2 regions of the Streptomyces sp. NPDC054842 genome follow, and region 1 is predicted to be linked to the other one. Evidence: predicted binding sites of a transcription regulator. Region 1 holds the regulator's gene; the other holds the start of a gene.
What was found. Region 1 encodes HspR, which represses chaperone genes until heat shock. Its sites were predicted from a motif close to TTGAGNNNNNNNNNCTCAA; they were not measured.
Positions count from the first base shown of each region.

Region 2: a site for HspR is predicted at 1,327-1,345, ahead of lon (endopeptidase La). Genes of this name have one in related genera too.

Region 1 covers NZ_JBSGZN010000004.1:17,938-21,342, forward strand. The annotation lists gene dnaJ (molecular chaperone DnaJ) at 1-964, shown strand, start outside; gene ACWGIS_RS04475 (heat shock protein transcriptional repressor HspR) at 972-1,424, shown strand; gene ACWGIS_RS04480 (hypothetical protein) at 1,481-2,038, opposite strand; gene ACWGIS_RS04485 (sugar ABC transporter substrate-binding protein) at 2,375-3,405, shown strand, end outside.
Region 2 covers NZ_JBSGZN010000008.1:149,721-153,125, forward strand. The annotation lists gene lon (endopeptidase La) at 1-1,304, opposite strand, end outside; gene ACWGIS_RS09035 (GNAT family N-acetyltransferase) at 1,457-2,260, shown strand; gene ACWGIS_RS09040 (spermidine synthase) at 2,304-2,981, shown strand; gene ACWGIS_RS09045 (response regulator transcription factor) at 3,094-3,405, shown strand, end outside.

The DNA of each region.
Region 1 (3,405 bases):
GGCCCGCGCCCTCTTCGGCAACGGCGGCTTCCGGCCCGGTCCCGGTGCCGGCGGCGGCTCCTTCAACTTCGACCTGGGCGACCTCTTCGGGGGCGGCGCCCAGGGCGGCACCGCGGCGGGCGGTTTCGGCGGAGGCATCGGCGACGTCTTCGGCGGGCTGTTCAACCGCGGCGGCGCGGGCACCGGCGCCCGGACGCAACCCCGGCGGGGCCAGGACGTCGAGTCCGAGGTCACGCTGAGCTTCACGGAGGCGGTGGACGGCGCGACGGTGCCGCTGCGCATGTCCTCCCAGTCGCCCTGCAAGGCCTGTTCGGGCACCGGCGACGCGAACGGCACACCGCGCGTGTGCCCGACGTGCGTCGGCACCGGCCAGGTGGCCCGCGGATCGGGCGGCGGTTTCTCGCTGACCGACCCGTGCCCCGACTGCAAGGGCCGCGGCCTGATCGCGGAGAACCCCTGCGAGGTCTGCCGGGGCAGCGGCCGGGCCAAGTCCTCGCGCACGATGCAGGTCCGCATCCCGGCCGGCGTCAGCGACGGCCAGCGGATCCGGCTGCGCGGCAAGGGAGCGCCGGGCGAGCGCGGCGGTCCCGCCGGCGACCTCTACGTCGTCGTGCACGTCGCCGCCCACCCGGTCTTCGGCCGCAAGGGCGACAACCTCACCGTCACCGTGCCCGTCACCTACCCGGAGGCGGCGCTCGGGGGCGAGGTGCGCGTGCCCACGCTGGGCGGGCCGCCGGTCACGCTGAAGCTGCCGCCCGGCACGCCCAACGGACGCACCATGCGCGCCCGGGGCAAGGGCGCGGTCCGCAAGGACGGCACGCGCGGCGACCTGCTGGTCACCGTCGAGGTCGCCGTCCCCGCGGACCTCTCGGGCAAGGCTCGCGACGCGCTGGAGGCGTATCGCGAGGCGACCGCGGAGGAGGATCCGCGGGCGGAGCTGTTCCAGGCCGCGAAGGGAGCATGAGGACGCCATGGACGGAATCGGCCGTCGACGCAACCCGTACGAACTGACCGAGGAGACGCCGGTCTACGTCATCTCGGTGGCGGCCCAGCTCTCCGGTCTGCACCCGCAGACCCTGCGTCAGTACGACCGCCTCGGCCTGGTCTCCCCGGACCGCACGGCCGGGCGGGGCCGGCGCTACTCGGCCCGCGACATCGAACTGCTGCGTACGGTGCAGCAGTTGTCGCAGGACGAGGGCATCAACCTCGCGGGCATCAAGCGCATCATCGAGCTGGAGAACCAGGTCGCCGCGCTCCAGTCCCGGGTCGCGGAGATGGAGGCGGCCCTCGACGGAGCCGCGGCCGCGATGCAGCAGCGCGAGGCCGCCGTCCACGCCTCGTACCGCCGGGACCTGGTGCCGTACCAGGACGTCCAGCAGACGAGCGCGCTGGTGGTCTGGCGGCCGAAGCGGTCGTCCGAGTAGCCGTCGCGGGCGTCGCTCACACGTGAAGGGGCCGGGAGGGAGACCTCCCGGCCCCTTCACGCGTCCACGGACCCCTCGGTGGCCGGGGGGAGTTCACCGTCCCCGCCGTCGTCCGGCGGGGCGGCGCAGGCGGGGTCGGCGCACCGCACCTCGGCCGGCTCGGGGAACGCCCGCAGGGACGCCGCTCCGCAGCGCGGGCAGCGGCCCGGCAGCCGTACCGACGGCTCGGGGTCGCCCAGCGCCCGGGCGCAGCGCGCCGCCATCCGCCGGGCCTCCTCCCCGACGTGCGCGGCGAGCAGCGGGTCGCCGCCGATGCGTTCCAGGAGCCCCGCGACGCGGCGCAGCCGCACGGGCACCGGCGCGGGTGCGACGGGCCGCAGCCCGAGCCGCTCGCGGACCGCCTCCTCCAGCTCGGCCACGCCGTCCGTGATGTCGCGCACGGCGTCCGCGAGGTGCAGCCGCACCGGGTGGGCGGGTCCGCCGTCCGGGGCGCCCACGGGGCCGTCCCCGAGTTCCTGCCGGGCCCCGTGGGCCAGTGCCTCGACGAGATCGGGGAAGCGGCGGATGAGCGAGCCGATCCACACCGCGCTCCCCGTCGCCCGTGCGCCGCTCACCGACGGCCTCCCTCCACCCGCTACGGGAACAGGTGTTCGATAACAGGGGTGAGGGACCAGGCTCGCACGGGGAGGCGTTGTACGCAAGTGACTACCGTCCGTGACAGATGGGGCCGCCGCCGGGGTCGCACGAACATTCCACGAGGTGGAGAGGGTGCAACGTTCGCGCACGTCCGGCGAGTTGGTACTTTCACAAGCCGAACACGGAAGTCCGTTGCCATCTCGTTAAGTGGTTACTCCTTGACGCTGCGGTGATCGGCGCGTTGGCTTTCAGCCACCTGGTCGCAAAGCTGCGCCCTCGTCCGGAAGGCACATGAAGTGAACACCCGATTCCGTATGCGTCGTACTGCCATAGCCTTGGGCGCATTTGCCATGGCTGCCCCGCTCGCCGCCTGTGGCGTGGTCGACGGCATCGGGGGCGACGGCAGTTCCGCGAGCCCCAAGAAGGGCGACGACATCACGGTCGGCCTGCTCCTTCCGGAGAAGGAGAACTCCCGGTACGAGAAGTTCGACTACCCCATCATCGAGAAGAAGGTCGCCGACCTCACCAATGACAAGGGGCGCGTCGAGTACGCCAACGCCGAGCAGGACGCGGCGCGGCAGAGCGCGCAGCTCGAACAGATGGTGGCCGACAAGGTGGACGTCGTCCTGCTGGACGCGGTCGACGCCAAGACCATCGCGGGCGCCGTGCGCAAGGCCAAGGAGGCGGGCATCCCCGTCATCGCGTACGACCGCCTGGCACAGGGGCCGATCGACGCGTACATCTCGTTCGACAACGAACTCGTCGGGCAGGTGCAGGGCAGGGCCCTCGTGGAGGCGCTCGGCCCCGGCTCGGACAACCGCAAGATCGTCATGATGAACGGCTCGGAAACCGACCCGAACGCCGCGCAGTTCAAGGCGGGCGCCCTCTCCGAGCTCCAGGGCAAGGTGGACATCGCCGAGCGCTTCGACACCAAGGACTGGAAGCCGGAGAACGCCAAGGTCAACATGGAGAAGGCGATCACGGCCATCGGCCTGGACAACATCGCCGGCGTCTACTCCGCCAACGACGGCATGGCGGGCGCGATCATCTCCGCCCTCAAGGAGACCGGCGCCACCAAGCTCCCGCCGGTCACCGGCCAGGACGCCGAACTGGACGCCGTGCAGCGCATCGTGTCGGGCGACCAGTTCATGAGCGTCTACAAGTCGTACGCGCAGGAGGCCAACGCCGCCGCGCAGATGGCGGTGGCGAAGGTCCAGGGCCGCTCGATCGAGTTCGACGCCCTCACCCGCGACAAGGTCAGCAGCCCCACGAAGAAGAACATCCCGGCGCAGCTCGTCCCCGTGGTCGCGCTGACCAAGAAGAACATCGACGAGACCGTCGTGCA
Region 2 (3,405 bases), on a different contig from region 1:
ACCGGGTTCATCGACCCGGCCTCCTTGATGGCGCGGACGATCCGGCCGGGCAGCGCGCCGACGTACGTACGGCGGTGGCCGCGGATCTCGGCCTCGTCCCGCACGCCGCCGAGGGCGACCCGGACGAACTTGCGGCCCATGGCGTGCGCGACCGACTCGCCGAGCGAGGTCTTGCCGACTCCGGGCGGTCCGACGAGCGCCAGCACGGCACCGCCGCGCCGCCCGCCGACCACGCCGAGGCCCCGGTCGCTGCGCCGCTTGCGCACCGCCAGGTACTCGGTGATGCGCTCCTTCACGTCCTGGAGTCCCGCGTGCTCGGCGTCCAGCACGCGCTGGGCGCCCTGGATGTCGTACGCGGAGGCGCTGTCGTCGGTGCGCTCGTTCCACGGCAGTTCGAGCACCGTGTCGAGCCAGGTGCGGATCCAGGAGCCCTCGGGCGACTGGTCGCTGGCGCGCTCCAGCTTCTCGACCTCCTTGAAAGCGGCCTCGCGGACGTTCTCGGGGAGATCGGCGGCCTCGACGCGCGCCCGGTAGTCGTCGGACTCCTCGCCGTCCTGGGCGTCGCCGTTCAGCTCGCGCAGTTCCTTGCGTACGGCTTCGAGCTGCCGGCGCAGCAGGAACTCGCGCTGCTGCTTGTCGACGCCTTCCTGGACGTCCTTGGCGATGGACTCGGCGACGTCCTGCTCGGCGAGGTGCTCGCGGAGCTGCTCGGTCGCGAGCTTCAGCCGGGCGACCGGGTCGGTCGTCTCCAGCAGCGCCACCTTCTGTTCCGTGGACAGGAAGGGCGAGTAGCCGGAGTTGTCGGCGAGGGCGGAGACGTCGTCGATGGCCTGGACGCGGTCCACGACCTGCCAGGCGCCGCGCTTGCGCAGCCAGCTGGTGGCGAGGGCCTTGTACTCCTTGACCAGGTCCGTGACCTGGCCGGGCAGCGGGTCGGGCACGGTCTCGTCGATCCTCGTGCCCTCGACCCAGAGGGCGGCGCCGGGGCCGGTGGTCCCCGCGCCGATCTTCACGCGGGCACGGCCGCGGATCAGCGCGCCCGGGTCACCGTCGGCCAGGCGGCCGACCTGCTCGACGGTGCCGAGCACACCCGTGCCCGGGTACGACCCGTCGATGCGCGGGACGAGCAGCACCTTCGGCTTGCCGGGTTCGGACCGCGCGGCGGCCTGGGCGGCCTCCACGGCGGCGCGGACGTCGGTGTCGTTGAGGTCCAGCGGAACCACCATCCCGGGCAGCACGACCTCGTCGTCGAGCGGCAGCACGGGCAGGGCGAGCGGTGTGAACGCCGTGGACTCAGCAGCCATGATCTCCCCTTCGGCAGTCAAGTTGAGCTATGCCGACTCAATGCACATGAGCCGCCGATTGTTCCCCCGGCCGCGTTCGCTCTCAGCGATCACCGCTGTCGCCCTGGACGGCGGCCCGGGTACCGTCCTCACGTAATAGTCCACAAGGCTGAATGACCATTACGGGGGATGCGGTGACCGGGATCGTGCGGGCATGGGTGGACGGGTGGGTCGTCTCGCGCGGGGCGGCTCCGCCCGTGGTCGGTCCCTGGGGGTTCACGATCGACGTGGGACTGCCGGACCACGTGACCCGGCACGTCCTGGCGGCGACCGGGGACGCCGTCCGGGAGGCCGCCGTGCGCGAGGTCGCGGACGCGGTGACGGGGACCGGCGTGTGGCTCAAGGTCTTCGCGGAGCCGGCGGCCGTGGGGCCCTGGCTCGGCGACGGCTGGTGGGTGGACCCGGTGCCGGGTTTCCTCATGACCGCCCCGCTGACGGCCACCGGCCCGGCGGACGCGGGGCCGGGAAACCTCATGACCGCCCCACCGACGGCAGCCTGCCCGGCGGCGGACGCGGGGCCGGGAATCCTCATGACCGCCCCGCTGACGGCCACCGGCCCGGCGGCGGAAGCGGCGCCGTCGGACGGCGCCCACTCGCCGCCGGACGGCTACCGCCTGCGGACCTGGTCGCGCGGCGGCGTCGGGCACGCCCTCGTCCTGTCGGCGGACGGCTCCTGGGCCGCGCACGGACACGTCGCGCCGACCGGCGCCACCGCGGTCTTCGACCGGATCGAGACGGCCCCCGCGCACCGCCGCAGGGGCCTGGGCCGGCTGGTGATGCGCGCGCTCACCGGCCTGGCCGTCGCCGCGGGCGCCGGCACGGGAGTCCTGGCCGGCACACCGGACGGACGGGCGCTGTACGAGTCCCTGGGGTGGCGGGTGGACGCGCCGCTGACGAGCGCCCGGTTCACCGGGTGAAAATCGCCGGGGCCGCGGCGCCGGCGATGCCAGGATGGGCGCCATGACTGCCACGTACGACACCCCTGTGGTCATCGACCGCCGGGAGGGCCCGTACGGCGAGGTCGCGCTGCGGCGCCACGGAGGGCTGCTGCAGATCATCGCCAACGGCTGCTTCCTGATGGACACCTCCGACGGCCGCTCGGAGCGGCTGCTGGTCGACGCCGCGTACGGCGCCCTGGACGGGCGGGCGCGGCCCGGCGTGCTGATCGGCGGACTCGGCGTCGGCTTCTCGCTCACACACGCCGCCGCCGATCCCCGCTGGGGCCGCATCACGGTCGTGGAGCGGGAACCGGCCATCATCGGCTGGCACCGCTCGGGACCGCTGTCCGCGCTGTCCGCGGACGCCCTCGCCGACCCGCGGACCGCCGTCGTCGAGGCCGATCTCGTCGCGTACGTCAATGAGACATCCGACACGTACGACGCGCTGTGCCTGGACATCGACAACGGACCCGGCTGGACGGTCACCGAGGGCAACGACAGCCTGTACTCGCAGGCCGGACTGGCAAGCTGCGCAAGGGTGTTGAGCCCCGGCGGGGTGCTCGCGGTGTGGTCCGCGCAGCCCTCTCCGGAATTTGAAGGAACCTTGCGGAATGCCGGATTCCAACAGGTGCGTACCGAAGAGATCCCCGTTGCCCGGGGCGTTCCCGACGTGGTGCATCTCGCGGTAAGGCCTGGATAGCCGAGCCGTGGTGACTGCCCGTACTCTGCTTCCCTGACGCCGATCATTCAAGCGTCAAGCGCAGTCATGGGATCACCCCACGGATTCCGGAAAGCACACTCAGGGGCGGGCGATGGAGCAGACACACACCTCCCACAACGGCACGGCGGCGACGCCCGGCGCACAGCGCCGGGTGCTGGTGGTCGAGGACGACCCGACGATCGTCGACGCCATCGCGGCCCGCCTGCGAGCCGAGGGATTTCTCGTCCAGACCGCCGGTGACGGCCCGGCCGCCGTCGACACCGCCGAGGCCTGGCAGCCCGACCTGCTGATCCTCGACATCATGCTGCCCGGCTTCGACGGCCTGGAGGTCTGCCGCCGCGTACAGGCCCAGCGTCCGGTGCCGGTGCTGATGCTCACGGCCCGCGACGACGAGACGGACATG